Regions from separate parts of the Tatumella sp. JGM94 genome, predicted to be linked through region 3. Evidence: predicted binding sites of a transcription regulator. Region 3 holds the regulator's gene; each other region holds the start of a gene.
What was found. The regulator LexA, encoded in region 3, represses DNA repair genes until DNA is damaged. The targets are predictions, from matches to a motif close to TNCTGTATGTACATACAGNA.
Positions count from the first base shown of each region.

Region 1 (10,738 bases), on a different contig from region 3:
TCAGATTTCCACGCTGCTGGCGGCATTATTAAAATCCTGCCTGGTACTTATCCTGATCCTCGCTTTATTTAATGGCACTATTACCTCGTCATCTCCGGCAGAAATGCTGCAAAAAGCCATCGGGTTCTGGGGCGGCAAGGGACTGGAAAAACTGAATATTGTGCCGTCGCAGTTAGTGACAGCATTAATCCCGTTACTGGTTGGTATTTATCTTTTACGGACCATAAGACGCTGGCTGGATGAGGAGTTTTTACCCAAAACCGCCATGGATAAAGGGATGCGGGTATCAATTATTACCCTGTTCAGTAATGTGGGTTATGTGCTGGTGATCCTGCTGGCGTTATCGGTGATGGGGGTACAGTGGAATAAACTGGCATGGATTGTCAGTGCTCTGTCAGTCGGGATCGGTTTTGGCTTGCAGGAAATTGTGAAAAACTTTATCTCCGGACTGATTCTGCTGACTGAACGGCCGGTAAAAGTCGGTGATTTAGTGGGTATAGGCGGTTATGAAGGGGATATCCGGCGGATTAATGTCAGGGCTACCGAAATTCAGCTGACGGATAAATCGACGGTGATTGTCCCTAACTCTCAGTTGATCTCCCAGAACGTCCGTAACGCAACTATGGGCAATGCTCAGGGGGTGGTTACCATACCTGTGACATTTCCGCTGGATATTGATCCGGTACAGGTAAAAGAAATTTTACTGGGTGTTTACCGTGACAATGAACGTATTCTGGAAACTCCGGCCCCTTCGGTGAGTTTTAAAGATCTTTCAGCGCAAGGGATTTTGCTCAGTGTCACCGGTAATGTTGCCACACAGCGGCAGATTTCTTCGGTTAAGAGCGAATTACTGTTTGAAATTCTGGTACGACTCCGGGATCAGGGGGTGGCGTTATCTTCACCCCAGACCATGGTGATTGAACAGAAGCCCGCGATACCGGCAGAAAATACCGCTGCGGCCCGGCAACACTAATCCTTACCCCGGCCGGGCACGGGGCCCGGCCGGTAATGTGCATGCTATGCTTTTCTGACATAACCCGCGGCCTGTGCCGCGGGTTGTACCGGTCTTTATCTCCTTGCCTCTGAGAATATGCTGATGAAATGGATATACCCGTTACTGGCAATAACGATTGCTGTGCCTGCTGCCTTCGGGGCAGAGCCGCAAGCCCCGGCGTTTGGTGGTGAACAGGCCCGGGATGCCTATGTCACACAGTTACTGGATAAAATGACCCTGGATGAAAAAATTGGTCAGTTGCGTTTAATCAGTGTCGGTCCGGATAATCCCAAACCGGCCATCCGTGAAATGATCCGTCACGGACAGGTCGGGGCTATTTTTAATACGGTGACCCGTCAGGATATCCGGGCAATGCAGGACCAGGTGATGCAGTTGAGCCGGCTGAAAATTCCGTTATTTTTTGCCTATGATGTAGTACATGGCCAGCGGACAATTTTCCCGATTCCGTTAGGCCTGGCAGCCAGCTGGGATATTGATGCGGTGAAAACCGTCGGCCGTATTTCGGCATATGAAGCGGCTGATGATGGCCTGAATATGACCTGGGCACCGATGGTGGATGTCAGCCATGAACCACGCTGGGGACGTATGTCAGAGGGGTTTGGAGAAGATACATTGCTGAGCGCCATGATGGGGCGTGCAATGGTAGAATCGATGCAGGGGAAAAGTCCTGCTGACCGATACTCCCTGATGACCAGCGTAAAACATTTTGCACTCTATGGCGCAGTGGAAGGGGGGCGGGAATACAACTCAGTGGATATGAGCCCGCAACGTATGTTCGGCGAGTATATGCCACCCTATAAAGCGGCCTTAGATGCAGGCAGTGGCGGGGTGATGGTTGCCCTTAATTCGATCAATGGTGTACCTGCGACCGCAAATGCATGGTTACTGAAAGATATTTTACGTGACCAATGGAAATTTAAAGGGATTACTATCAGTGACCATGGTGCGATAAAAGAGCTCATTAAACATGGGGTGGCTGCCGATCCCCGTGATGCGGTGCGTATTGCCCTGAAATCCGGCATTGATATGAGTATGAGTGACCAGTATTACAGCCAGTATTTGCCCGAACTGGTGAAAAGCGGTGCGGTGACGATGGACGAAATTAATGATGCCACCCGTCATGTACTGAATGTGAAATACGCGATGGGACTGTTCCGTGATCCCTACAGCCACCTGGGGCCTGCCGGCAGTGACCCGGCGGATACCAATGCTGAAAACCGTTTACACCGCCGGCAGGCGCGGGAAGTGGCTGATAAAACCATGGTACTGCTGAAAAACCGGCTCGATGTTTTGCCCCTGAAAAAACAGGAGACCATTGCACTGGTAGGGCCGCTGGCTGACAGTCAGCGCGATATTATGGGCAGCTGGTCGGCCGCCGGGGTTGCCGGACAGTCGGTGACCCTGTTACAGGGAATGCGTAATGCGTTACAGGGACAGGGGACACTGCTGTATGCCAAAGGCGCAAACATTACCGATAATCCGTTAGTACAAAAGTTTCTGAACAGTTATCAACCGTCGGTAACGGTAGACAGGCAATCGCCGCAACAACTGCGTGATCAGGCCGTGGCTATTGCCCGTAAAGCGGATGTGATTGTTGCCGCAGTTGGTGAATCACAGGGAATGGCCCATGAGGCTTCCAGCCGCAGCGATATCCGTATTCCTGAAGCCCAGCGCCGTTTACTTGATGCTCTGAAAGCCACCGGCAAACCTCTGGTGATAGTACTGATGAACGGACGTCCGCTGGATATCAGCCAGCAGGCTGAGCAGGCCGATGCTATCCTGGAAACCTGGTTCAGTGGCACCGAAGGCGGGAATGCGATTGCCGATATTCTGTTTGGCGACAAAAATCCGTCCGGTAAACTCCCGGTCACTTTCCCGCGTTCGGTCGGACAACTTCCTTTATATTATAATCATCTGCCCACCGGACGGCCTTATGACTACCTGCATCCGGATAAATATACTTCCCATTATTATGATGCGATAAACGGGCCTTTATATCCGTTCGGCTACGGACTCAGTTATACCCGGTTTACGCTGTCGCCGGTGACGTTATCTGCCAGCCACTTTTCGCAGGGTGGTGAACTACAGGCCAGTGTGACAGTCACCAACACCGGTAAACGGCAAGGGGCGACAGTGGTGCAGATGTATCTGAATGATCCTGTTGCCAGTATCAGCCGTCCGGTGGAAGAGCTGAAAGGGTTCCGGAGAATCGATCTTAACGCCGGAGAATCACAGAAGGTTACCTTCAGGGTGAATGAAGATGATTTGAAATTCCTGGACCCGCAGATGAAATATGTGGCAGAACCGGGAGTGTTTAACCTGATGATCGGTCTGGACTCGGTCCGGACACAGAAAACACAATTTACTTATCAATAATCCGGAAAATCAGGCAGCGCCGGTACACCGACCGCCGGCGCTGCCCGGTAAATGATGAATATGTTACGTAACAGAATTGCCCGCCAGGTCTACCGGCTGAACGGTCTGTCCCTGAATGAATTTGATTTAAACCAGCCGCCCGGAGATGCCGGGTTATTTGGCCCCGACAGTATGGTGTGGGCGGTACATGGTGACTTTGCATCGATGCTCTGTGGCGGTATCGCCGCCTTGCTGTTACAAATGCAGCATCCCGCAGCCCTGGCAGGTGTCTGGGATCACTCAGATTTTCGTCAGGATATGTTCGGCCGTTTACGGAGAACCAGCCAGTTTATTGCTGTTACCAGTTTTGGTAACATGCAGGATGCCCGTTTTTTAATCGAAAAAGTGAAGAATATCCACCTGCGGGTAAAAGGAAGAACACCGGACGGCCTGGTTTATCAGGCCAGTGATCCGGCGTTACTGACCTGGGTACATGTTGCCGAAATGTCCAGTTTTCTGGCGGCCCATTTACGTTATAAAAATCCGCGCCTCAGCCTGGCAGATCAGAACCGTTATTATGCTGAAGCCGCTTTAACCGGCACCGCACTCGGGGCGGCTGATATTCCCGTCTCCGTGAATCAGGTTGAAGAATATCTGCAGGCTATGCGTCCGCAGCTGCGTATTGATCAACGGACCCTGGAAGTGAGCAGACTCTTATTTTCAGCCCCGCCGCCATCAGCCGCCGCCAGGCAGGTAATGAGTATTATGCTGCGCGCCGGTGGTGATTTACTGCCTTCATGGACCGGTGTGCCGGGACGTCCGCCACGCTCAGGCTTGCAACGGACAATGACACGTTACAGTATGGAGACTATTGCACGGCTATTGCGCTGGTCCATACAGCAGGGGGCATGGCACCGGGCGATGCAACGGGTGGGCAGACTGCCCTGAGGCAAACAATTTCCCGGCAGTCGCGGGCGGTGTATCATTCCGGCAAGTCTATAAAGGAATTTTATGTCAGTGATCGAAGTTATTCTTGTTGATAAAGATGATAAACCGACCGGAACGATGGAAAAACTGGAAGTGCATGAAAAAGGCTTATTGCACAGGGCAGTGACCGTCTATCTGTTTACGCCTGAGGGCGATCTGTTGTTACAACGCCGTGCCGCACATAAATACCATTGTGGCGGGCTGTGGAGTAACACCTGCTGCGGGCACCCGTTTCCCGGAGAAACGACGCAGCATGCGGCAGAACGCCGTTTACAGGAAGAGATGGGGATCAGGATGGCGCTGACGCCGGTTTTTGAAACCTGTTATAACCTTCTGCTGGAGAACGGACTTACTGAGCATGAATACGGGCATATATTTTTCGGAGTCACCCGGCAGTTACCACAGTTAAATCTTCAGGAAGCCGATGCCTGGCGTTACGTCAGCCCCGGCAGGTTGCAGCAGGAGATGGCCGCCAGTGCTGAACGCTTCACGCCCTGGTTCAGGCACACTCTGCAGCAGGTTCTCGAAACAAGGGCAACACAGTAGTCTGCCCGGCACTACCGGCTAATATCCTGATACCGCTGCGATATTCTCCGGTAATGTCTGCCTGTCAGGCACCGATAATAATGCTATACCCGACCAGCATTAGGCCCCCCACGCCGCCGAGGGCAAGCAGGAAAAAAAGGAAAGTAATACCGATTTTTTGCCAGTTCATTTATATACCGCTCCTTAATTCAGATGGCCGATAATACCTGTTAACTGTTCAGTGATAAACGTTATCCTTATCGGGAACCGGTCCCGCCGGTATTTATCCGGCGGGTATTTCCCGCTATCACAGGATTTTCTCTGTCCGTCATCCGTTTTTTATCGCAATTTTTCTTTCAGGGCTGCCGTCAGCCAGCATACTGTGTAAAAATACAGGCTGATTCTTCCAGCAGACGGTCGTTATGGTTCTGACACCCGCAATAAAATTACAAATTGGTGAATGGTATAAGCAACTGCAGGCGCAGGTGGAGGACTTTGTCCCGCGTCCGCCTCAGCGGCAGATGATTGCCGAGGTCGCCAAAACCTTGTCGGGTGAGGCCGGACGTCATCTGGCGATTGAAGCCCCGACCGGGGTGGGGAAAACGTTGTCGTATCTGATCCCCGGTATTGCCATCGCCCGTTCGTCAGAAAAGAAACTGGTGATCAGTACCGCGAATGTGGCACTGCAGGATCAGATTTTTGATAAAGATTTACCATTACTCAAAAAATTCATTCCTGATCTGGCGTTTACCGCGGCTTTCGGTCGCCGTCGTTATGTGTGTCCGCGTAATCTTTATTTTATAAGTGACCAGCAGGATACTCAGGGAGATCTGCTGTACTGGCTGGATGAATCCGCCGGTCAGATAGCAAAAGTCTCAGGAGAACAGCAACAGCGGGAAGAGAAAATAGCGTCCGGGCTGGAGAAGTCCCTGGCCAGTGGCGCATGGGATGGATTGCGTGATCATTGCAGTGAGCAAATTGATGATCAGCTGTGGCAGAAAATTTCGACGGATAAAACCAGTTGTCTTGCGCACCACTGTCAGTGGTACCGGGAATGTCCGTTTTTTCTTGCCCGCCGGGAAATCGAACATTCAGAAGTCATTGTGGCTAATCATGCACTGGTGATGGCTGCACTCGAGACTGACACGGTGTTGCCCCCGGCCAAAGAGATGCTGCTGGTGATTGATGAAGGACATCATTTGCCGGATGTTGCGCGGGATGCCCTGGAGATGAGCAGTGATATCTCCCCGGCCGGTACCGGCCTGCAACTGGATTTGTTTACTAAACTGATAGAAACGCTCCGCAGCTGGTTTACCTTTAAGTCGCCGCCGCCGCTGGCTAATCCGCAACGGCTGGGTGAGCATTGTGCCACGGTGCAGCAACTGATCGTGGAACTGGTGGCGGGTATATCGCCACTGCTGCCGGAACAGGGCCAGACAGCCTGTGAATACCGTTTTGTGATGGGAAAGTTACCGGCAGACACCGAACAATGCTGCCAGCGATTGTTTAAACTGTGTGACGCATTACGCGGGCTGTGTGAGGGTCTGATCACTCTGCTGGGAGAAATGACCGGAAAAGAGAATATGGTACGTATTCATCGCGGGCTGTTACAGCTTAACCGCTTTCTCGGCTGGTTCGAATCGCTGAGTAAGCTATGGTGGCTGGCGGGTATGCAACAGCTCTCGGGCGCACCGGTCTCCAAATGGCTGACCACTGACTGGCAGGAAGGTAAGCGTCATTTATGGTTTCATTGTGCAGGGATCCGGGTCAGCGATCAGCTGGAAAAATTGTTATGGCGGAAAGTCCCCCACGTGATCCTGACATCCGCAACGTTACGTTCCCTGAACAGCTTCCGGCGTCTCAGTGAGATGTCCGGGCTGAATAACGCAGCAGAGGACCGTTTTGTCGCACTGGACTCACCTTTTGACCATGTGCGGCAGGGGAAACTGGTGATCCCTGAAATGCAATATGAACCGCAGCTTGCACAGGAGGCGTTGCATATTGCTGAGATGGCCCGTTATTTTCGTCAGCAGGTAACCGAAAAAAAACATACGGGGAGCCTGGTTTTATTTTCCAGTGGCCGGGCGTTGCAGCTTTTTCTGGCTGAAGTGGCCGATTTACGTCTGATGCTATTGGTACAGGGCGATCAGCCGCGCTCAAGGTTAATTGCGATCCATCGTCAGCGGGTAAAAGCAGGACAGCAGAGTGTGCTGGTGGGGCTGCAATCATTTTCTGAGGGGCTGGATCTGAAAGGCGAACTATTAACTCAGGTGCATATTCACAAAATCTCATTTCCGCCTGTCGACAGTCCGGTCATAGTCACCGAAGGTGAATGGCTGAAAAGCCAGAAACGTTATCCGTTTGAAATTCAGAGTCTGCCCAGTGCATCCTTTACCCTTATTCAGCAGGTAGGAAGACTAATACGCAGCCATCAGTGTTCAGGCGAAGTCATTATTTATGATCGCCGGCTGCTAAGTAAAGCGTATGGCAGTCGTTTACTCTCAGCGTTACCGGTATTTGCTATCGAACAGCCGGTGATTCCGCCGCCGGATAACAGTAAAAAAGCCACCGCCAGCACCGGTAAGAAAACCGTAAAGCGCCGGACCCGGCGTTAATACACTGGCTGACTATTAATGACAGGGCCGACGGCCTGCAGACAGGAAATCAGCATGGATATTATCCGGATAGTAAAAGAGATCGGGCGCGGAAAAAATCATGCGCGCGATCTGGACCAGCAGACAGCTTATCAGTTGTACCAGGCGATGCTTGATGACCAGCTTGATCCGCTGACACTGGGCGCGGTATTAATCGCGCTACGTATTAAAGGGGAAAGTGACACTGAAATGCTGGGCTTTTATCGTGCACTCCAGCAAAAACTACCACAGTTGCAGGTTCCCGCGGGTCTGCCGTTACCGGTGGTAATCCCCAGCTATAATGGTGCTCGTCGCCAGGGAAACCTGACACCACTGCTGGCATTATTACTGCAGAAAATCGGTTTCCCGGTATTTGTTCATGGGATTGATCATGATCCTACCCGCATCACCAGTGAAGCCGTTTTTGCCGCACTGGGTATTTTCCCGGTGAGTATTGCGCAGGCACAACAACAGCTTAATCAGGGGCATCTGGCGTTTATTACCATCGACCAATGGTGTCCGGCGTTAGCCAGGCAACTGGCCCTGCGCTGGCAGCTGGGTTTACGTAACAGTGCCCATTCCCTGGCGAAACTGGCCAGTCCGTTTGCCGATGATGCTGCACTACGCTTATCTGCAGTATCTCACCCGGAATATGTTCCTAAAGTCGCGACCTTTTTCCGCCAGACCGGCGCGCCTGCATTATTATTAAATGGCTGTGAAGGGGAGGTCTACGCCAATCCGCAGCGCGGGCCGGCCATTTATCAGGTCACCGGCGGGGACGGTGAGCCACTGCTACTGACTGAACGGCAGCCTGAAGCGGCCGCCAGACTGCCTGATTCAAAATCTGCAGCGGATACAGCCCGCTGGACGCAGGACGTGCTGGAACAGTCGATTCCGGTGCCTCAGCCGTTACGGCTGCAGGTTGCCTGTTGTCTGGTTGCCAGCGGCCGTTGTGCAACGGTCGCTCAGGGACTGAGACAATTGCAGGCGTTGGGATACTGAATATTCCCTGACTGTTTATATTAATCAGAGATTGCGGCTTTATTTTTTATGCCAGGGTGGGTAAGTTACACGCTGGTTTTTCCTGTGACTATTTATGAAAAAAACAATACTCAAACAATCATTGCATCCGCGGAATCGCTATCAGGGTAGTTATGACCTTGAACGCCTGTCTGCCATCAACCCGCATCTGAGTGACTGGTTAATCACCACACCTGACGGCCGGCGGTCAGTTAATTTTTCCGAGCCAAAAGCGGTCAGAGCATTAAATCAGGCCTTGCTGAAACAGTATTATGATCTGAACTGGCAATTATCTGACGGATTTCTTTGCCCGCCAGTCCCCGGACGGGCCGATTATCTGCATTATATTGCTGACTTATTGTCTGAGGATATACAGGGTCCGGTGCAGGGGGCCGCTGATGTTCTGGACATTGGCTGTGGTGCCAATTGTATTTATCCGTTAATTGGTTATGCGGAATATGGCTGGCGTTTTACCGGTACGGATATTCATCCGGCTTCCGTCACTGCAGCCAATGCGATTGTGGCCGCAAACCCCGGATTACAGCAGGCAATACGTATCAGGTTACAGAAAAATCCGGCGGCGATATTTAACGGTATTTTGCGTAAAACTGATTTTTACCATCTGACCATTTGTAATCCGCCGTTCCACAGTTCAGCAGAAGATGCGCAGCAGGGCAGCGCGCGAAAAATCCGTAACCTGGGTATCGACAAACGCAGCCCGCTCAACTTTGCCGGACAGCATAATGAATTATGGTGCTCGGGGGGGGAACGCGGTTTTATTACCCGGATGATCCATGAAAGTGTGATATTTGCCGGGCAGGCTGGCTGGTTCACTAGCCTGGTATCGAAGAAAGAGAATCTGTTGCCACTGACCAGTTTACTGCGGAGTTGTGGTGCTGCACAGATCAGAATCCTGGAAATGGGACAGGGGCAGAAACAAAGCCGGATACTGGCGTGGAGTTTTCATCAGGAAGATCAGCGACGTAAATTATTACGCCGCCGTTAGCCGAAGACGCAGATATCTCCGCCGTAAGCAGGGATATCTGCCGGTTATCACCGGTGGCCGGATTATTCAATATTCGCTTCAATAAACCACAGGAATTTATCCAGATCCCGCGACGCGGCGGTGAAGATATCTGCACTGTCTTCATCCGGAACTTCATCGATGGCTTTACGAACATCGTTAGCGACCAGCCCGTAACGTTCCGCCAGCGCGACCAGGTGTTCCTGCACTGTATGAATATTCAACGGATAGGCTTTCAGCGGAGATGCATCGTTAACCACCTGAGTGGTTCCTAATGCCACACCGCCCAGCTGAACGATACGTTCGGCAACCGTATCCTGATGGTCAGTAATTGCCGTCCGGAAGCCATCCAGCATTTCGTGGACTGCGATAAAGTTGGCGCCACGCATATTCCAGTGGGCCTGTTTGGTGATTAGCGAGAGATCAATTAACTCAACGACCACGCGGCTCAGAACTTTAATGGCAGCCTTTTTATCTTTTTCGGCTACATCATTGCGGGTATAGATCAGATCAGAAGCCTTAGTTTTTACCAGTTTTGCGGTACTCATTTAGTGATTTCCTCTGTCAGTTGATCTTGTATTACAGATCTCTTTAACACGGAAATAAGTATAGCAACGGTGTCATATTTTGCACGGCAGATACACCAATCGGTGTGATTGAGATTACCAATCCCCTGATATCTCAGGGGGTGGCGAGGGGATAATGCAGCAAGGAAACAGGCTCAGGAGGATTTAACTTTAATACGGCGGATCTTATTTTTTGGCGGTTGCATTGTCAGGGTGGAGCCTGCTGAAGCAACAATAATGGCTGTTAATCCCAGCCACTGAGGCAGGGTCAGCATTTCACTAAGGAATATCATTCCTGATATTGCCGCGACTACGGGTTCCATACTCATCAGGGTACCGAATAAACGCGCGGGCAGGCGCGTCAGGGCCATCATTTCCAGAGAGTAGGGGATGGCATTTGATAATAATGCCACCAGCAGGGCCAGCGGGATGATTTCCCAATGCCAGATACCACTGTCAGCAAATGTTACGCCAATCGGTACATATACTACTGAGGCGATCAGAGAACCGACAGCCACGGTTGCCGGGCCATGCTCTGCACCGGCTTTTCTGCCAAATATAATATAGATTGCCCAGCAGGCACCTGCACAGAGGGCGAGTACTGCGCCAAGAG
Region 1 is NZ_JAERJN010000006.1:85,715-96,452, forward strand. It holds gene JK216_RS06205 (DUF3772 domain-containing protein) at 1-973, shown strand, start outside; gene bglX (beta-glucosidase BglX) at 1,097-3,391, shown strand; gene JK216_RS06215 (oxygenase MpaB family protein) at 3,443-4,318, shown strand; gene idi (isopentenyl-diphosphate Delta-isomerase) at 4,382-4,903, shown strand; gene JK216_RS17015 (hypothetical protein) at 4,968-5,072, opposite strand; gene dinG (ATP-dependent DNA helicase DinG) at 5,305-7,497, shown strand; gene ybiB (DNA-binding protein YbiB) at 7,552-8,517, shown strand; gene rlmF (23S rRNA (adenine(1618)-N(6))-methyltransferase RlmF) at 8,612-9,541, shown strand; gene dps (DNA starvation/stationary phase protection protein Dps) at 9,604-10,107, opposite strand; gene rhtA (threonine/homoserine exporter RhtA) at 10,281-10,738, opposite strand, start outside.
Region 1: a site for LexA is predicted at 5,261-5,280, ahead of dinG (ATP-dependent DNA helicase DinG). Genes of this name have one in related genera too.

Region 2 (10,738 bases), on a different contig from region 3:
ACAGACGCAGATAGTAAAACCGCCGATCAAACGTATCAATCAACTGAGACACAGAAACACCTTTCCGAAGTCGGGAGATGCGGTCATTTCTTCCCGCACCCTGGCAGTAATAACTGCGGCCCGGACACCTTATTACCCGTGATAACGTAGGTGATACGGGCTTAGAGTGTAGATTATCAGTACAGATAATCGCCCGAACGAATTTTAGCGCGAAACCTCTCCATAAGTCACGCTATTGGCCTCCGCTGTGGCGGTTAATGTTCATTTACCGCTACAGATTAATCCTCTGTTAAACAGGCTTTTATTAAGAGAGAATAACTGTTTCTCTGCTGGTTGTTTGGCAGATATTTGTCACCCCGGGCTAACAGCTAACCAAAGGATAATTATGAATCGCACACTGGCAGATTTAGATCGCGTTGTGGCCATTGGCGGGGGGCATGGTTTAGGCCGCGTGATGTCATCCCTCTCCTCTCTCGGGTCACGGCTAACCGGAATTGTCACCACCACGGATAACGGGGGTTCCACCGGCAGGATCCGTCGCTCGGAAGGCGGAATTGCCTGGGGTGATATGCGCAATTGTCTGAATCAGTTAATTACTGAACCCGGCATCGCCTCTGCCATGTTCGAATACCGCTTTAGTGGTAACGGTGAACTGGCCGGACATAATCTGGGGAACCTGATGCTGAAAGCGCTGGATAATCTGAGTGTCAGACCGCTGGAGGCGATTAATCTTATCCGTAATGTGCTGAAAGTGGATGCTTTTCTGATCCCGATGTCAGAGCAACCGGTTGACCTGGTCGCTACCGATAGTCGGGGAAATGCTGTATATGGTGAAACTGCCATTGATGCAATGGATGAACTGCCCTGTTCCCTGACGCTCTTTCCGCAGGTAACCGCGACACGTGAAGCGACAGAGGCTATCGCTGAAGCTGATTTGATCTTAATCGGCCCCGGCAGTTTTTATACCAGCCTGATGCCGGTACTGCTGATGGAACAGATGGCGACCGCCCTGCGACGTACCCCGGCCAAAATGATTTTTATTGGTAATCTGGGGAAAGAACACAGTCCTGCGGGTTCTCTGACGGTCAGCGATAAACTACAGAAAATGGAGCAGGTGATTGGCCGCAGGGTGATTGATGCCGTTATTGTCAGTCCTGCCGCTGATATCAGCCAGCTGGGGGGGCGCAGAATTATTCAGCATCCCCTTGAAGCCGGTGATATCAGATACCGTCATGACCGGCATTTGCTGCATATTGCCCTGGAAAAGGCCGTACAGAGTCTGGGATAGTCCGCCGCCCCACGGATACTCAGGAGGCGGCGATAAACAGTGCCCGGACCTCATGTAATTCATCACGTAGCCGCGCAGCTTCTTCAAACTCAAGATCCATGGCATGCTTCTGCATTCTGGCCTCCAATTCGGCAATTTTTTTCTGCATTGCCTGCGGGGTTAATGCTGCATACTGGCCAGCCGCTTCTGCGGCCCGTTGCCTGGTCTGATTTTTGTCCTGAGACTTCCCTTTCGTACGGCCAATTCCCTGCCCCAGTTCAAGGATGTCAGTCACTTTCTTATTTAACCGGGTCGGTACAATCCCGTGTTGCTGGTTCCAGGCTTGTTGTTTCTCCCTGCGGCGCTCAGTTTCTTCAATAGCACGTGCCATGGAAGGCGTAATACGATCGCCGTACAGAATAGCCTTACCACTGATATTACGAGCCGCACGGCCAATCGTCTGAATCAGAGAACGTTCAGAACGCAGGAAACCTTCTTTATCTGCATCCAGAATAGCCACCAGCGAAACTTCCGGCATATCCAGCCCTTCCCGTAACAGGTTTATGCCCACCAGTACGTCAAATTCGCCTAACCGTAAATCGCGGATAATCTCCATCCTCTCGACCGTATCAATGTCGGAATGCAGATAACGTACCCGCTCACCATGCTCCTCAAGATATTCGGTCAGATCTTCCGCCATCCGTTTGGTCAGAGTGGTCACCAGTACCCGCTCATTAATTTCGACCCGCTGACGAATTTCAGATAATAAATCATCTACCTGTGTCGCCACCGGACGCACTTCAATCAGCGGATCCAGCAGCCCCGTTGGCCGGACGACCTGGTCAATCACTTCATCGCCGGATTTGTCCAGTTCATATGCCCCCGGGGTCGCAGAAACATAAATCGTCTGGGGTGCCAGAGCTTCAAATTCTTCAAATTTCAGCGGGCGGTTATCCAGCGCCGAAGGTAAACGGAAACCATACTCGACCAGGTTTTCTTTACGCGCCCGATCCCCCCGGTACATTCCGCCTATTTGCGGAATAGTGACGTGTGATTCATCGACCACCAGCAGGCCGTCGGCGGGCAGATAATCGAACAGGGTTGGCGGTGGCTCTCCCGGCCCGCGGCCCGAGAGATAACGTGAATAGTTTTCGATACCCGAGCAGTAACCCAGCTCATTCATCATTTCTAAATCGAACTGAGTACGCTGCGTAATCCTTTGTTCTTCGAGTAATTTATTATTTTCCAGCAATACACGGCGGCGATCGGCCAGTTCCAGTTTTATCTCTTCCATCGACTGCACAATACGTTCACGTGGCGTGACATAGTGAGTTTTAGGGTAAACCGTATAGCGGGGAACCGTCTGTGCCACCTGACCGGTTAAAGGATCAAAGATCGACAGTCGTTCGACTTCATCATCAAACAGTTCGACCCGCAGAGCAATTTCATCAGATTCGGCAGGGAAAATATCAATCACCTCGCCACGCACGCGGAATGTTCCGCGCTGAAAAGCCTGGTCATTACGGGTATATTGCAGCTCAGCCAGTCGGCGCAGAATACTGCGCTGGTCAATGATCATTCCCCGGCTAAGGTGCAGCATCATTTTCAGATATAAATCCGGATCACCCAGACCATAGATCGCCGAAACGGAAGCGACCACAATGACATCGCGGCGTTCCAGTAAAGCTTTGGTTGCCGACAGACGCATTTGCTCAATATGCTCGTTGACCGAGGCATCTTTCTCGATAAAGGTATCCGAGCTCGGCACATAGGCTTCGGGCTGGTAATAATCATAGTAAGACACAAAGTATTCGACAGCATTATCAGGGAAAAAGGCTTTCATCTCACCGTATAACTGGGCCGCCAGGGTTTTATTGGGGGCCAGTACCATCGTTGGCCGGTTCAGGTCAGCAATCACATTAGCCACCGTAAAGGTTTTTCCGGAGCCGGTCACCCCGAGCAATGTCTGGTGTGCTAATCCGTCTTCCAGCCCTTCCTCCAGACGGCGGATGGCCTCAGGCTGATCACCTGACGGTTTGAATTCCGAATGGAGTGTGAAAACTTTGCTCATCGTAGGGTCACCTGTCGCATCTGTTCTGGCGGGGGATCTATTCTAACCACTGAACGAAAATTTGCCAGTGTCATACTGGGTATACAGCCAGTACGGATACATATCACAATGTGACTTAAGGAATTTTAACGAGAAATAATTTTTATTTCTCCGCGCGATTGTCTCCGTGGCCAGTGTTATCCACCGACTGCCTGCCGACTTTATCGTTTGTCAAGTTAATGTAATAAACCACTGCCATAATCGGCCGTCTGACTGTCCGCAGGCTTGCTTTTAATTAACTAATTGAATATATACAGTTAATATCAAAAGTCCGATTTACAGCCAGTCTGTTGCCAGACCGCATATTTCCTTGCTTCAGCCCTGTTTTAAGATGCTAATGCACATAGTTATCCACAGGAATAGTGGATAACTGTTTTTAGCCCTGATAGCATCGGCTGTGTATAAATTATTAATCCCTTTTCAGCCAGATTAAAAAAAATTTTTTTTGGCTTTTTTTACCCCTTATGTCAGTTTTCAAATCATTGCCGCAGCACGGCTTTACGTTATTTTTCACTACGGTCAAGTACCTCTCCTCAGATTTTCTGCCTTTTTAGCGGTCAGGATGCACCCTAAAGCATTCCGCCCGGCACCGGTAAAGTGCAACAGCGCCTGCCGATAGCCACTGGCTGTGCATAACTGGCCCTGACAGACCCGATATAACCGGTTTTTCTCAGGCTACATCATTGTGGCCTGATAATTGCTTTATTCAGAGGGTGCTGTCGTCCGGGGAGAGACGGCATAAGCGTCGCCGGGCAGTCTGCGGGCCGCCAGGCGTAACCTATACAGAGGAGTGCAACAGATGCTGAGTTTACGTGCAATCAATCAGTTTTATGGTCCGAATCATATTCTCCGGGATGTCGACATGGACCTGATGCCCGGCTCATGCACTGCTGTGCTGGGCCAGCCGGGGATGGGAAAAACGACGCTGGTCAATTGTATTATGGGATATTTGCCGATCAATAGCGGTACCATTACCTGGCAGGAACGTAATGCTCCGCCACGCGACCTTCAGCAACAACCGTCAGAACAACGGGCAGGTATGGGAATCGGTTACGTTCCCCAGGGGCGGCATATCTTTTCTCAGATGAGTGTTGAAGATAACCTGATGATCGCCTTAAAGGCCGCAAAAAGCAGCCCGCCTTACGCAATCCCGCAAATAATCTTTGATCTTTTCCCGCATCTGTATGACCTGCGTCATCAGCGCAGTGGTGATTTAACTATCGATCAGCAGCAACAATTGGCACTGGCCCGGGCGCTGGTACTGGAACCCAAATTACTGATTCTGGATGAACCGACCGGAGGAATGTCCTGCTGGCTGGAAGAAGATATGGGTAACCTGCTACGCTGCCTGAATCATGAGTTCGGGATGACCATCCTGTTGCTGGAACAGCGGGTTTCCTTTATCCGCAGTGTGGCCGACTATTTTCTACTGCTGCATTGCGGCCGCAGCGTCGCTAACGGCCGTGTTACTCAGCTGGATGAAGGCATGATCAATAAATGGCTCAGCGTGAACTGACGGCAGCGGGTAAATCAACATATTGTCCGCAGCAGGACAGTTGCTGTCTGCTGGTCAGTTGCGGGATTTCGCCGAGCAGTGGTGCCGGCAGTCGCTGAATCAGGGTTTCCATATATGGCTGATGACGCTCCTGAGGTGGCTGTACACAGTTAGCTATCCAGCCGGAAAGCGTCAGGCCGGCAGCCCGGATTGCGGCAGCACTCAGAAGCGCATGATTAATACAGCCCAGTTTCATTCCTACCACCAGCACTACCGGCAATTGTTCTGCAACCACCCAGTCAGAAAACAAAAAATCGTCTGCCAGTGGTGTAAACCATCCGCCAGCCCCTTCTACGCCAATCCAGTCGGCTTTCGTTTCCAGATGACGCAGCCCTGCTGACATCGCCTGCGCGCTAATCGGCTGTCGTTGTGCCGCACTGACAATATGCGGCGATGTGGCCTCAGCAAAGACCAGCGGATTAACTTCATGATAATCCAGACCAGGTAAACTGTTTTGTTGCAGTAACAGCCCATCGCTGTTACGTAATCCCTGCGGTGTCATTTCCGAGCCGGAGGCTACCGGCTTATAACCCGCCGCGCGCCAGCCCTGCGTTGCCGCCGCCTGCAACAATGCGGTTGTCGCCACCGTTTTTCCGGCTTCTGTATCTGTTCCGGTGATAAACCAGCGATGATTCATTCTGTCACTCCATACACTATCTGATAACTTAATCGGTAGCCTTCTGTCTCTTTAGGCCAGCCCGCATCAAGCAGCGCCAGCCGCTGACGGGTAAGGGGCAGACTCTTCGTCCGCTGGTGCAGATGACCGGCCCCCACCCCTTTCAGTGACCAGAGCGCCGCACGAGCAGACGGAAAGTGCAGGGTTACGGGCTCATGGATCAGCCTGATACCATACCCGCAGACGGCCTGCGTAATCTGCTGCACTGTGAGGAACGAGTTAGTATGTGCAGTACCGTCTACGGACTGCCACGCCTGATCCACTTCCGGTAATGACCCTGCCGCAACTGTGGAAAATCGCAGCTGACCTGCCGGTCTCAGAGCAGAACGCAGCTGATATACTGCCTGCCGCAGCTGGTTGCTCCATTGCAGGGCCAGATTGCTCCAGATAACATCAAAGCTACCGGCGCGAAAAGGTAACGCGTCCAGATCAGCCTGTAGATAATCTGCGGCACTCTGTTGCTGACGGGCATAACGAAGCATCTCTGTCGAAATATCCAGTGCCGTGACCCGATACCCCGCGGCGCTGAAACAACGGCTATACCAGCCACTGCCGCAGCCCGCATCCAGTAAGTCGCCTGCTGCCGGCATGCCGGCTATTTCCCGTAAACGGTCACCGGTAATACGCTGCAGCGCTGCATAATCATCATAAGTTGCTGCCGCACGGCCAAAAGCTTTACCTATTGCTGATTTATCAACACCCGGCCCTGCGGTCTGTTCAGGATTGCAATGCATATAAGTGCTCCGCCAGTTGTTCAATCTGCTGCGGATCATGGGCTGCCGAAAGGGTGATACGCAGCCTTGCTGCGCCGGCAGGTACCGTTGGCGGACGGATCGCATTGATCCAAAACCCACGCTGACGCAGTGCTGCGGCCAGATCGACGGCTGACTGATTTTCTCCGATCATCAATGGCTGGATCGCTGTCTCTGAGGGGAGCAGTGACCAGCGCAGACCTGTCATCTGTTGACGGAATAAACGGATGTTGTGCTGTAATTTTTCTCTGCGTTGATCAGCAACGTCGATCAGGTGTAATGACGCATGAATAGCCACCGCCTGTGCCGGAGGCATCGCCGTGCTGTAAATCAGGTGTTTTGCCGACTGACACAAATAGTCGGCCACGTCTGCAGAGCAGAGTATGGCGGCTCCGGCAACACCGAATGCCTTACCGAAGGTGACCACCAGAATATCAGGCGTAATCCCCTGTTGCTGGCAACTGCCCCTGCCCTGTGGCCCGCAGACCCCGATACCGTGCGCATCATCGACCACCAGCCAGCTGCCTGAGGCATCTGCCTGCTGACGGAGCTCCCTCAATGGCGCACGGTCACCGTCCATACTGAACACCCCTTCGGTAATAATCAGGGTTTCGCCGTCACAGGTACGGGAAAGTAACCGTTGCAGGCTCTGCGGGCTGTTATGCTGAAAACGGCATAACGTCGCCGGACTCAGGGCCGCTGCTTCGAGTAATGATGCGTGCATCAGTTTATCGGCCAGCAACCGATCCTGTTTACCGGCCAGAGCAAAAACTAAGGCCTGGTTGGCCGCGAATCCGGAACCGAACAGCAATGCCCGGGAAAACCCCAGCCGCTGCGCCAGGGCCTCTTCCAGCTCCCGGTGTGCCGGGGTATAGCCCGTCACATGGCCGGAGGCACCGGCACCGGCTCCCCAGCGGTTAAGCCCCTGCTGCCAGGCATCAATAATCCGCGGGTGCCGGCTCAGTCCCAGATAATCATTGGAAGAGAAATGGTGATACTGCCGGCCTTCTGCCGACAGTGTTGCATTTGCCGCGGGAGTAACCGGCTGCATCTGACGCCACAACCCGGACTCACGCTGTAACCGCAGTGCTCCGGTGATTTTTTGCTGCCAGCTCATTGTACCGCCGCGTTATAGAACAACGCCGTATCACTCTCCTGTAATACCTGATGTAATTGCTGCTCACGGCCACGATCGCCCTGTTCCGTATAAGTCTGTTCGGGGTTAAGCCCCAGTTTACGGAACAGACGCAGGTCATTATCTTCTTCAGGGTTTGGTGTGGTCAGCAGCTTGCAGCCATAGAAAATAGAGTTAGCTCCGGCCATAAAACACATCGCCTGGGTCTGTTCATTCATCTGTTCACGCCCGGCGGATAGACGGACGTAAGAGGCAGGCATCATTATCCTGGCCACAGCTATCGTCCGGATAAAATCAAACGGACAGACATCTTCGTTATCTGCCAGTGGCGTACCTTTGACCTTCACCAGCATATTGATCGGAACACTCTCCGGAGGAACCGGCAGATTGGCCAGCTGAACCAGCAGTCCGGCACGATCGGTAACCGTTTCGCCCAGACCGACAATTCCTCCGGAACAGACTTTCATGCCCGCATCCCTGACCGCACCAAGAGTATCCAGCCGTTCCTGATAAGTACGGGTTGTCACGATACTGCCGTAAAATTCGGGGGAAGTGTCGAGATTATGGTTATAAAAATCCAGTCCGGCACTGGCCAGTCGTTCAGCCTGTTGCGCTGACAGGGTGCCGAGCGTCATACAGGTTTCCATCCCCATTTCTTTAACACCGGCAATCATTTTCTCCAGGTAAGGCATATCCCTGTCATGGGGATTTTTCCATGCCGCGCCCATGCAAAAACGGCCTGATCCGGCCTGGCGGGCCTTGCGTGCTGAAGCCAGAACTTCTTCAACTTCCATTAAGCGCTCTGACTCGAGGCCGGTTTTATAACGGGCACTTTGCGGACAATACTTACAATCTTCCGGGCAGGCGCCGGTTTTAATCGATAATAAGGTACTGACCTGGACTTTTTGCGGATCGAAATGACGGCGATGCACTTGCTGTGCTTCAAAAAGCAGTTCCAGTAACGGTTTCTCAAACAAAGCTTCGGCCTGAGAAAGGGTCCAGCGTTGTGACATGACATGCTCCGGGTAATTAACAAAGACAGTTTTTATACGTATACTTGTAAACTAAATCTTTTTAATTTGGTTTACAAGTTTATGTTAACTGCCGACGACCTTGCGTTCGACCGCCAGCATATCTGGCATCCCTACACCTCAATGATCGATCCTTTGCCCTGTTATCCGGTGGTCACCGCCGACCGCTGTACCCTGACTCTGGCTGACGGAACACAACTGACAGAGGGCATGTCTTCCTGGTGGGCTGCTATTCATGGCTATAACCACCCGCGGCTTAACCAGGCAATGGTCAGACAAATCAGCCATATGTCACATGTGATGTTTGGCGGTATTACCCACCCTGCAGCAGTCAGCTTATGCCGCAAACTGGTGGATATGAGCCCGGAAGGATTAGATAAGGTCTTTCTCGCCGATTCAGGATCTGTGGCGGTTGAAGTTGCGATGAAAATGGCCATTCAGTATTACAGCGGCGATACCCGCCCGCGCCGGAAATTCCTTACCATCCGTCAGGGTTATCACGGGGACACTTTTGCAGCGATGTCAGTCTGCGATCCTGAAAACTCGATGCATGCTTTATGGAAAGGCTATCTGCCCGAACATATGTTTGTCGCCGCCCCGGCCACCGGTTTCGATCACCCCTGGCAGGAAGAGGACATTGCCGAAATGCAGCAAATGCTGGCTGCACATCATCAGCAACTGGCAGCGGTGATCCTCGAGCCCATTGTTCAGGGAGCCGGAGGTATGCGCTTCTATCACCCGAACTATCTGCGGCGTGTCAGACAGTTATGCGATCAATTTGGCGTACTGCTGATCGCCGATGAAATCGCTACCGGTTTCGGCCGGACAGGACGGTTATTTGCCTGTCAGCACGCAGAAATTTCCCCGGATATCATGTGCCTTGGAAAAGGATTAACCGGGGGAACGATGACCCTGTCGGCCACCCTCGCAACCAGTGCGGTTGCGGAAAAAATCAGCAACAGCCCTGCCGGTTGTTTTATGCATGGCCCCACCTTTATGGGGAATCCGTTAGCCTGTGCGGTGGCCTGTGAAAGCCTCAGCATACTGGCAGAAGGACACTGGCAACGGCAGGTGAAAGAGATTGAACAGCTGTTAACTGAGCAGCTTCAGCCCCTCAAAGACTGCCCCCGGGTCGCGGATGTGCGGGTATTAGGCGCTATCGGGGTGATCGAGTGCCATCACCCGGTCAGGATGGCCGAAATACAGCAATTTTTTGTCAGTCAGGGCGTCTGGATCCGCCCGTTCGGCCGGCTGATTTATCTGATGCCGCCTTATATTATCCGCCCCGAAGAGTTATCCCGGTTAACCACGGCCATCAGTCTTGCGGTCAGACAGGACAATTTATTCGCCATGCCGGACTGACAGAACAGCGCCGGACCCGATGACTGTATGGTAGTCTGGTCCGGCAGGCTACTTTACAGAACGGAGAGATAAGATGCGTTTATTCAGTAAGGATTTAACTGACGGGCAGACCATGCCGCAACGCCATGTGTTTAATGGTATGGGCTATCAGGGCGGGAATCTGTCACCCCAGTTATACTGGGAAGATGCCCCTGCAGCGACCCGGAGTTTTGTGATTACCTGTTTTGACCCTGATGCACCGACCGGCAGTGGCTGGTGGCACTGGGTGGTGGTCAATATTCCCGCCGGGAATTCAGAAATAGAACAGGGCGCAGGTTCAGGCATCGCCCCATTACCTACAGGAGCGTTACAGACCCGGACCGATTTTGGTTCTTCTGTCTATGGCGGCGCTGCACCTCCGCAGGGTGAGAAACATCGCTATGTGTTTACCGTGCATGCTCTGGATAGTGATCTGATTGAGGTCGACAGTCATGCCAGCGGGGCAATGGTTGGTTTTAATGTGCACTTCCATTCACTGGCCAGTGCCAGCCTGACGGTCACTTTTAACTGACCGCTGCCGGCAGAGCCCCTCAGACAGAGTCTCTGCCGGTGCCCGTTTATTTCTGCGGGCTAAGCTGGTGGACTGTTACCCACATAGGCCCCTGGCCTACCGCATAACGTCCTGTTTCTGTCAATAAGCCGTCCTGTGCACCGATAGTATAGACCCCGATATGGTGAGACTTCTGTCCGGCAGCGATCAGGAATTTCCCCTGTTTATCAATATTGAATCCGCGCGGCTGTATCTCTGTCGGGCAGATATCGCGTACTGTCAGATGATCACCACTGTCACTGACCGAGAAGACTGTGATAG
Region 2 is NZ_JAERJN010000006.1:61,096-71,833, reverse strand. It holds gene moaA (GTP 3',8-cyclase MoaA) at 1-52, opposite strand, end outside; molybdenum cofactor riboswitch at 42-179, opposite strand; gene yvcK (uridine diphosphate-N-acetylglucosamine-binding protein YvcK) at 386-1,288, shown strand; gene uvrB (excinuclease ABC subunit UvrB) at 1,308-3,338, opposite strand; gene JK216_RS06120 (ATP-binding cassette domain-containing protein) at 4,177-4,893, shown strand; gene bioD (dethiobiotin synthase) at 4,880-5,569, opposite strand; gene bioC (malonyl-ACP O-methyltransferase BioC) at 5,566-6,342, opposite strand; gene bioF (8-amino-7-oxononanoate synthase) at 6,326-7,477, opposite strand; gene bioB (biotin synthase BioB) at 7,474-8,508, opposite strand; gene bioA (adenosylmethionine--8-amino-7-oxononanoate transaminase) at 8,590-9,888, shown strand; gene JK216_RS06090 (kinase inhibitor) at 9,962-10,438, shown strand; gene pgl (6-phosphogluconolactonase) at 10,485-10,738, opposite strand, start outside.
Region 2: a site for LexA is predicted at 3,412-3,431, ahead of uvrB (excinuclease ABC subunit UvrB). Genes of this name have one in related genera too.

Region 3 (10,738 bases):
GAGGATTCAGCCCCTGTGGTCGACGAACAAACATACCGCATGTTTGCAGCCTCGGCGTCACTCCCCCTGATATGTCGTCTGTGGATACGGTTCCTCTGACATACTGCCTGGGTGACGCGCCTCTTCTGGTCTACGTAGAATACGTAAGAACTTCTTTAGAAATATCCCGTAATCGGCTGCCTGTCAACGGCTATCCGTTACATAAGTATTATTTTGCACTCAGCTGATTAACATCCCGGCAAACTTCAGATTATCTGGCCTTTTTACGCGGCGCACCTTCGAACAAGACGATAACTCCTGAGGATGGTATCACGGACCACAGCGCACTGAGCGGGATCTGGCGGTCATCAATACCGTCAGGTGCGGTAAGCGCATAAATTTTTTCCTTTCAACAGTAAGAATCGTCATACTGAGAGTCATCCTTCTGCCGGAAGGGCTGGTGACTGCGGCAGGTATTTGTTTGAGCATAGTTTCACGCTGTGGCCATGTATCTCCGCTGTCAGCATGGCGCGGGTGAATTTATACTAAAGCCAGATTCACAGTTCATTAATCAATAAGAGTGTTGTTATGAAAAATATTAATCCGACACAAACTGAGGCATGGAAAGCGCTGCAACAGCATTTCTCTGCCATGAAAGATGTGAGTATTGCTGATCTTTTTGCCCGTGACCCTCAGCGATTCGCTGAGTTTTCGGCGACATTTGAAGATCAAATCCTGGTCGATTTTTCTAAGAACCGTATCACGCGTGAAACGCTGGACAAATTACTCGCCCTGGCGAAAGAGACTGATCTGAGCGGCGCAATTGCCTCCATGTTTTCCGGTGAAAAAATTAACCGTACCGAAGATCGTGCAGTGCTGCATGTTGCTCTGCGTAACCGCAGCAACACGCCGATCCTGCTGGACGGTAAAGATGTTATGCCCGCGGTCAATGCGGTTCTGCAGAAAATGAAACATTTCTCTGAGCGCATTATCAGCGGCGAATGGAAAGGTTATACGGGGAAAGCCATTACCGATGTGGTTAATATTGGTATCGGTGGTTCTGACTTAGGGCCATTTATGGTGACGGAGGCATTACGTCCTTACAAAAACCATCTGAATATGCATTTCGTCTCGAATGTTGATGGAACCCATATAGCTGAAACCTTACGTCCCCTGAACCCTGAAACCACGTTATTCCTGGTTGCATCAAAAACCTTTACCACCCAGGAAACAATGACCAATGCCCACAGTGCCCGTGACTGGTTCCTGGCCAGTGCCGGTGATGAAAAGCAGGTCGCCAGCCACTTCGCCGCCCTCTCGACCAATGGAAAAGCCGTTTCTGAATTCGGTATCGATACGGACAATATGTTCGAATTCTGGGACTGGGTCGGTGGCCGTTATTCGTTATGGTCGGCTATCGGTCTGTCGATTATCCTGTCTGTCGGTTTTGACAATTTTGAACAGTTACTGAGTGGTGCCCATGGCATGGACCAGCACTTCGCCAATACACCGGCAGAAAAGAACCTGCCTGTGCTGCTGGCGCTGATTGGTCTGTGGTATAACAACTTTTACGGCACCGAAACCGAAGCTATCCTGCCTTATGATCAGTATATGCACCGTTTTGCCGCCTATTTCCAGCAGGGGAATATGGAGTCTAACGGGAAATATGTCGATCGTAATGGTGAGGTGGCAGATTACCAGACCGGGCCGGTTATCTGGGGTGAACCGGGAACCAACGGCCAGCATGCGTTCTACCAGCTGATTCATCAGGGTACCAAAATCATTCCTTGTGATTTTATTGCACCGGCCATCAGCCACAATCCGCTCAGTGACCACCATCCGAAGCTGTTGTCTAACTTCTTTGCTCAGACTGAGGCGCTGGCATTTGGTAAATCACAGGCAGTGGTGGAGCAAGAGTTTGCTGATGCAGGCAAAACGGCAGCAGAAGTGGCCCATATTGTGCCGTTTAAAGTGTTTGAAGGTAACCGTCCGACCAACTCTATCCTGCTGCGTGAAATGACGCCTTACTCGCTGGGAGCACTGATTGCCCTGTATGAGCATAAAATTTTCACCCAGGGGGCGATTCTGAATATCTTCAGCTTTGACCAGTGGGGGGTGGAACTCGGAAAACAGCTGGCTAACCGCATTCTGCCAGAGCTGACCGGACCCGATGCTGTAACCAGTCATGACAGCTCGACCAATGGCCTGATTAACCGCTATAAAGAGTGGCGTTAAGCTCAGTGGTCATTGTCTGACCCGGCGGCAGTCATGCCGCCTTTTTATCTTCACCGACAGTGGCGCAAGGTAACTGCCATCCGGAACCACTATGGTGCGGGTTATTCCAGTAACGACATGCAGTGAATTGTATTTTTTGCGGGGAGCAGATGGATACATCAGAGAAGGCGCCAAAATCGTCTTTAGGCGGTATTATTGCGACGGTTTTACAGTGGGTACTGAATATTGGCCTGATTACGCTGGCTATTATTCTGGTGATCTTTTTGGGGAAAGAAACATTACACCTGGCCAATGTGTTGTTTCATACGGGTGAAGAATCATCTTCTTATCTGCTGATTGAAGGCATTGTTATTTATTTTCTGTACTTCGAATTTATTGCATTGATTGTTAAGTATTTTCAGTCCGGATTCCATTTCCCGCTGCGGTATTTTATTTATATCGGTGTGACAGCTATTATTCGTTTAATCATTGTTGACCATCGCAATCCTTTAGATACGTTATGCTATTCAGCGGCATTATTGATTCTGGTCGGTACGTTATGGCTGGCTAACTCGAAACGTCTGAAAAGAGAATAATGATCGGTTCTGCTACCGGTATATTAACGGCCGACAGGACTGGCGGCAGAAGATCCTGCTTAGCGGGCATCAGTCTGCTATAGTGTGCCGGTGAAATGCTCTGTATCTGTGCCTTGTCCGGGACAGTACAGAGCGATATCAACTGATTTCCGGAAACCCGAATGTGTATACAGGAACGCCTTAAACTGTATCAGCTGCACTGGATGCAGCCCTCAGCCCCTGAAATCCCCCCTGATATAAGGTGCTGGCTGTTTGAGGAACAATCAATGACAGCCCGGCTGGAAGCGTATTGTCAGAACATCAGCGTAGGTGTGGTCAGTGAGGGGTTTATCGAATACCGCTCATTATTGCCTCATGAACAAGACTATGCCGGTTTTGATCGCCACCAGAGCTACTGGCTGCGTGACATCATTTTATATGGTGATGGCGTCCCCTGGCTGGCCGGACGTACGGTATTACCTGAGTCGACCCTCAGCGGGCCTGAGCTGGCCCTGACATCACTGGGAGAGTGTCCGCTGGGCCGTTACTTATTCTCTTCGCCGTTATTAAGTCGTGATTTTATTCTGCCTGGAAAAAATGATGATTTATGGGGCCGATATTCATTATTACGTCTTTCAGGAAAACCCCTGATGTTAACCGAGACTTTTTTACCGTTATCTCCGTTGTATTTGGCCGGAGCTAAAGGATGACCGAAACTGTGCACGATTCTGTAAAAATATCGAAATTCCGGGCGTATATGCGCCTGATGCGTATTGATAAACCCATCGGTACTTTGCTGCTGTTATGGCCAACCCTGTGGGCTTTATGGCTGGCCGGACAGACATTGCCGCCTTTTTCAGTGCTGGTGGTTTTTGTCCTCGGGGTGATTGTTATGCGCGCCGCCGGATGTGTTATTAATGATTATGCAGACAGAAATGTGGACGGGCATGTAAAGCGTACCCGTCTGCGGCCGCTGCCTGCGGGCCAGGTCACAGAGAATGAAGCGAAAGGGCTGTTTCTGACACTGGTGGTGGTGGCTTTTCTGCTGGTACTGACGATGGGCACCCGGACGGTACTGTTATCTGTGGGCGGGCTGGTGCTGGCCAGCGCTTATCCGTTTATGAAACGTTATACCCATCTGCCTCAGGTCGTGCTGGGAGCTGCGTTTGGCTGGGCAATTCCAATGGCGTGGATGGCCGTCAGCGGGGAGTTATCTCTGGCATGCTGGCTGATTTTCCTGGCGAATGTGTGCTGGACAGTGGCCTATGACACCTTTTATGCCATGGTTGATCGCGATGATGACCTGAAAATTGGGGTGAAATCGACGGCCGTATTATTCGGGCGTCACGATAAACTGATTATTGGTTTACTGCAGATAACTACGCTGGTTCTGCTGGCCGTGTCCGGTCAGTTGCTGAGCCTGAATGGCTGGTATTATCTGTCGCTGGTGATCGCCGCAGGATTTTTTATTTATCAGCAACGGCTGGTGGCCGGACGCAACCGCGATGCCTGCTTTCAGGCATTCCTGAATAATAACTATGTCGGGCTGGTAATTTTTGGCGGAATTGTACTGAGTACCCTGCCGTTTATTAATCTGATGTAACCGGCAACCTAAAAGAAAAGGGCGCTCCGTTCACGGGGCGCCCTTTTTTATCCGGCTATTCCTGATCAGAGGCAATACCGTTTTCGATAGTCTGGCGGACATCGCTGCTTGTCAAATCAAGCAGGATCTGACGCATACCACGGGTTTTTTCCGGTTCAGAATCGTCTTTATCACTGATATAGCCTTCATCCCGTAATGTCAGCACTAACCCGGAGAATACCGCTTTATCGAAGAACTCCGGCGCGTTAATTCCGTGCAGTACCGATAAACGTTGTGCCAGGGTACGGCTCTCTTTTTCCAGGGTACCACGGTTAATCGCGGGTTTCGCATTCAGGATGGCGAAGGTGATGGCATAACGCTGCAGGGTTTCCCGGATTCCTGCCGCCAGCAGTCCCAGTACCCGCGAACGCGGTTTATGCACTGCATAATGTTCGCCGTCACTGCGGATCAGCGACTGACTGACCAGTTCCTGACACAGATCGCGGATAACCTCCGGCAGTTGCTCAGCTTCCCAGTGCAGGAAAAGCTCACTTTTCAGCAGCGGATAAATCAGTGCCACTTCCCGCTGCAGCTCATCTTTACGAATAGTCCCGTGCTGATGAATTATGGCGGCAATCAGGGATGGCATTACCAGTAAGTGCAGGATATTGTTCCGGTAATAGGTCATCAGAACCGCCTGCTCTTTCGGCAATATGATCATATCCCCGATATTATCGTGCTCAGTGGTGAACTTGTTCATACTTACAGCATGGCTAAGCAAGTCTTCGGCAGACATCTCCGGGATGGTGGTCCCTTCACTGTACGGCACATTACGTAATAACTGGCTGTAACACTCCAGCTGTTCCAGCAGTTGTTCACGGGTCAGTGAACGCTGCGGAGAAGCCAGTAATGCGGTAACACACAGGTTCATGGCATTTGCGGCCCCGGCGTTATTGATCCGCACCATCACTTTGCGGGCAATGTCATTAACCACCGGCGTCATCCACGCCGGACGTTGTGGCTCTATCGGATCGATATCGTCACGCCATTCCGGCACCTGGTTATTCAGATAGTTAACCAGCGGCAAGGGTTCACCGAAGTTCACATATCCCTGGCCCAGATTACGCAGTTTGCGTAAACCACGCAGCATCTGCAGCAGGCTCTCTTTTTCTTTGGTCGCTCCCCGCAGCTCCTTGGCGTAGGTCGCGACTTCCATCACATGCTCATAGCCAATATAAATCGGCACCAGAGTAATTGGCCGGTTACCGCCACGCAGCATGGCCTGCAAGGTCATGCTCAGGGTACCGGTTTTGGGCTCCAGCAAGCGTCCGGTACGTGACCGTCCGCCTTCAACGAAGTATTCGACCGAATAGCCGCGGCTGAACAGTTCACCCAGGTACTCGCGGAACACGGTTGAATAGAGCTTGTTGCCTTTAAAAGTACGGCGGATAAAGAACGCCCCCAGGCGACGAAAGACCGGGCCGGCAGGCCAGAAATTCAGGTTAATACCCGCGGCAATATGCGGGGGAACCAGTCCCTGATGATAAAGCACATAGGAAAGTAACAGATAGTCCATATGGCTGCGGTGGCAGGGGACATACACCAGTTCGTGGCCATCCTGTGCCAGCTGGCGGATACGTTCGCCGCCACTGACATTAATTCCTTTATACAACCGGCTCCACAGCCAGCCCATCACACGGTCGGTGATACGAATGGCTTCATAGGAGAAATCGGCAGCGATCTCTTCCATCATCGCGACCGCATTTTTCTGTGCCGTATCGTAGGACACTTTCTTGCTACGGGCTTCATCTTCTACCGCTTTGGCAATCGCTTTTGACTGCAGCAGTTTATTAAACAGATCCTGCCGGGCCGGTAAACGCGGTCCGACCGCCGCCAGCCGTTGCCGTGAAAAATGGATATGGGCCACACGGGATAATTTATGGGCGATGGATTGATCGGTACCGTGTTCATCTGCCATCTGACGCAGAGAAACCTTGGGTGAGAACCGGACAAAACTATCGCGTCCCAGCCAGAGAATGGCAAAGAACTTCTGTATTCCGTTAAGTTCACGCAGGAACGGCGCCTGTGCTCCCTGAACTTCTTTACCAGGCGCGCGGCCGAACATCACCGATACCGGCACCAGCTGAACATCCAGAGCCGGATTATTGCGGTGCAGGTCGAGGTAATCATGGAAGATTTTTACCGTTTCCTGATTCGGAGTGAAATAGGGCAGTAACCGTGGTCCATCGTGGATAAATACATGACGGGGTAAAAAATGACCATCGATTTCCACCGGCTGTAACGGATCCGGCAGATCATGCTGCAGGCATTGGGCACGCATCGCCAGAAGATCCGCTTTGGAATCATACGGGAATACATAGATAATGGGCCGGGTCGGATCCAGCCCCAGTTCGGAGAAAGGATCTTCCGGGATAACTTTGCTCTTAACCAGCAAAGATAATGGAAAACTGAGTAATTTATAATAAAGTTTACGCCAACCTGACATAGACAAATCTGCGGCCTCTTACTGTTAGCAAAGCGGCGCAAGCATACCAGAAACTACAAAGAAGATCTGTGAGGATACAACGAATCGTATCCTGATATAACGGTAATTTTTATCATAAAAGGAGTAAACAGGGATGGCGGGTACGACAGGCGGATGGCGGAGAATAATAAAAGCCGCGGGCTATTCATGGCAGGGACTGCGTGCGGCCTGGCGCCATGAAGCAGCCTTCCGGCAGGAAGCCGTGCTGGCAGCCGTGGCGGTGATTGTTGCCTGCTGGCTGAATGTGGATACAGTCACCAGGATACTGCTGATTGGTTCGGTGGTGCTGGTTGTTATCGTTGAAGTCCTTAACAGCGCGATTGAAGCGGTTGTGGACCGGCTGGGGCCTGAAATTCATCCGTTATCTGGCCGGGCGAAGGACTTAGGTTCGGCGGCGGTGTTTCTGGCATTGCTGCTGGCGGCTTTTGTCTGGATCGCTCTGTTATGGCAGTGGTGGTGAGTGGCGGGATCTTAACCGACAGTTGTTTGTTTTATGACGGTTTTTGGTTCCCATTTAGAAAATACCTGTATATACTCACAGCGACTGTATAAACAACCAGGGGGCGGGATGAAAGCATTAACCAGCAGGCAACAGCAGGTCTATGACCTGATTCGCGACCATATTCAACAGACGGGTATGCCGCCGACGCGCGCAGAAATTGCGTCCCAGCTGGGTTTCCGTTCCCCGAATGCCGCAGAAGAGCATCTGAAAGCTCTGGCGCGTAAAGGTGTTATTGAAATCGTCTCCGGGGCATCGCGGGGTATTCGCCTGCTGATGGAAGAAGAAACCACCGAGGGATTACCACTGATCGGCCGTGTCGCTGCCGGTGAGCCCCTGCTTGCCCAGCAGCATATTGAAAGCCATTTTCAGGTTGATCCGGCGCTGTTTAAACCGTCAGCGGATTTCCTGCTCAGGGTCAGCGGTACCTCAATGAAAGACATCGGTATTATGGACGGCGATCTGCTGGCGGTACATAAAACCCAGGATGTCCGTAATGGTCAGGTGGTTGTGGCAAGAATTGATGACGAAGTAACAGTGAAACGCTGGAAAAAACAGGGTAACACTGTGCAACTGCTCCCCGAAAATAGCGAATTCTCGCCGATTGTGGTTGATATCCGCGAACAAAACCTGACGGTTGAAGGCCTGGCGGTAGGCGTTATCCGTAACGGCGAGTGGTTATAGTCCGCCGCTGATCACCTCTGCTCCTGCTGGCTGAGTAAGATGTCTCAGCCAGACGGTTCCTTACTGTCCCCTGTTCCCGCGCCTGCTAGTTTTACTGATGCCGCTGTCATATAGTGCCCGTATTGTCTCTCTTTGTGCCTTTTGCGATGTGACCTGCAGGATTATTCATGTCTTTTCTTAGCTCTACCGATAAGCAACTCTGGCGGCTGGCATTACCGATGATCCTGTCAAATGTCACTGTACCACTGACAGGACTGGTGGATACGGCGGTGATTGGCCATCTCGGCAGTGCCATTTACCTTGGTGGTGTGGCCATCGGGACGACCGTAACCAGCTTTCTGTTTATGTTATTGCTGTTCCTGCGGATGAGCACTACCGGGATGACCGCCCAGGCGCTGGGGAAAAAAAATAATACCTTGCTGGCCAGGGCGCTGGTGCAGCCGGTGCTCATTAGCCTGATTGCCGGCGCGGTGTTTATTTTGCTGCGTCAGCCTGTCAGTCATATAGCCACCGGGATTATGGGCGGTGATCCGGCAACGCTGGTACAGGCTCGTGAGTTTATTGATGTACGCTGGCTGAGTGCGCCAGCGACCTTTGCTAACCTGGTACTGCTCGGCTGGCTGCTGGGGGTGCAATATGCCCGTGCGCCGGTGATTTTGCTGGTGACAGGCAACCTGGTCAATCTGGCGCTGGAACTCCTGCTGGTACTGCACCTGCATCTCGGGGTCCGGGGCGCGGCGGCGGCGACGGTTATTGCCGAATATATCACGCTGCTGACGGGTATGCTGCTGGTATGGCGTGTTCTGAAACAGCGGAAAATCACAGGGCGTATGTTACTTAACGGCTGGCGGGGTGATATGAAACGGTTACTGGGACTAAACCGGGATATTTTACTGCGTTCCCTGTTATTACAACTCTGTTTTGCCTCACTGACCATGACCGGGGCGAGACTGGGGAGTGATATTGTGGCGGTGAACGCCTTACTGATGATGTTTCTGACTTTTACATCCTATGCACTGGATGGTTTTGCGTATGCCGTGGAGGCAGTATCCGGTGAGGCCTATGGTGCCAGAACGGCCGGTAAACTGCATGAGGTCTGGCATGCATCCTGTCGTCAGGCCGGGATGGTTGCCGTTGGTTTTTCCCTGCTTTATGGGCTGGCCGGGCCGTATATTATTGATCTGCTGACATCTCTGCACTCTCTCCGGCAACTGGCCAGCCATTATCTTATCTGGCAGATTATTCTGCCAGTGGTCGCGGCAGGCAGTTATCTGCTGGATGGCTTATTTGTCGGTGCCGCCCGCGGCCGGGAAATGCGTAACAGTATGGCCATTGCGGCCGCCGGTTATGGTCTGACTTTATGTACAGTTCCCTGGCTGGGTAACCACGGGTTGTGGCTGGCAATCTGTGTATTTATGGTTCTGCGGGGTGTCACCTTATGGCGTCGCTGGCATTACCATCAGCGTAATAATAGCTGGTTCAGCGACTGAATTACGGGAGCGGCAGATTACCGGCCGGGACGTTTTTTCGGCTCTGCTTTGTGGTCATGCTGACAATGGTCAGGATCATCACAGGCTGCAACTTCGGCACATTTTTCACATAAACCATGGGCTTCGATAACACTATGGCGCAGGATAAACCCCGCCTGTCTGGCCCGGGTACTGATCAATTGCTCCACCCCTTCTGCGTGACGCTCGCTGACAGATGCACAGTTATCGCAGATCAGCATGACCGACGTATGGGACGGATGTTCAAAATGCGGGCAGACGACATAGCTGTTATTTGAAGCAACACGGTGGATAAACCCTTGTTCCAGCAGGAAGTCCAGTGCGCGGTAAACGGTTGGCGGTTTAGCCTGAGGTTCACTGACCCGTAATTTATCCAACAAATCATATGCGCTGATCGCACCGTAGTGTTCAGCCATCAGACGCAGCACTTCGGCACGCTGGGAAGTCATACGCACACCACGTTTTTGACAAAGGCTTTGTGCCTCTGCAAGAATTTGTGCAGGAAGTTGAGGTTGCATGATGGCTTTCTCCGACAAAAGTCTCCGATAACGGGGTATCTTACCATGGCTGGTGTTTTAATGTTGATGATGTGTGTTTCAGGCTGGCCGGTAAAACAGCGTTCAGCCTTACGGGGCCGGGTTTTAGCTAGCCGTTGTGACGTTATTTTGTGCTATTATAGGCGCCATTAATCGTAATTAACCGCATAATTATTCCCTGATGAAAATTCATACCCCTGAGTCTGACAACCCCGTGACTTCTGTGCAGGATACGGTTTCTCCGGTGACCCCTTTCCCTGCAGATCGTTTCTCAATTGCCCCGATGCTTGACTGGACGGACCGGCATTGCCGCTATTTCCATCGTAAACTGACGGCACAAACGTTGCTGTATACAGAAATGGTGACCACCGGAGCCATTATTCATGGTAAAGGTGATTACCTTGCCTATTCTGATGAAGAGCACCCTGTGGCACTGCAATTAGGCGGCAGTGATCCTGCCGCTCTGGCGCAATGTGCACAACTTGCTGAACAGCGTGGTTACAATGAAATAAACCTCAATGTCGGGTGTCCGTCTGACCGGGTTCAGAACGGGCGTTTTGGTGCCTGCCTGATGGGCGAAGCGGCACTGGTTGCCCGCTGTATCGATGCCATGCGT
Region 3 is NZ_JAERJN010000008.1:121,619-132,356, reverse strand. It holds lysine riboswitch at 1-133, opposite strand, end outside; gene pgi (glucose-6-phosphate isomerase) at 568-2,214, shown strand; gene psiE (phosphate-starvation-inducible protein PsiE) at 2,364-2,789, shown strand; gene ubiC (chorismate lyase) at 2,951-3,478, shown strand; gene ubiA (4-hydroxybenzoate octaprenyltransferase) at 3,487-4,371, shown strand; gene plsB (glycerol-3-phosphate 1-O-acyltransferase PlsB) at 4,427-6,856, opposite strand; gene JK216_RS07925 (diacylglycerol kinase) at 6,990-7,355, shown strand; gene lexA (transcriptional repressor LexA) at 7,464-8,078, shown strand; gene dinF (MATE family efflux transporter DinF) at 8,246-9,568, shown strand; gene zur (zinc uptake transcriptional repressor Zur) at 9,586-10,104, opposite strand; gene dusA (tRNA dihydrouridine(20/20a) synthase DusA) at 10,367-10,738, shown strand, end outside.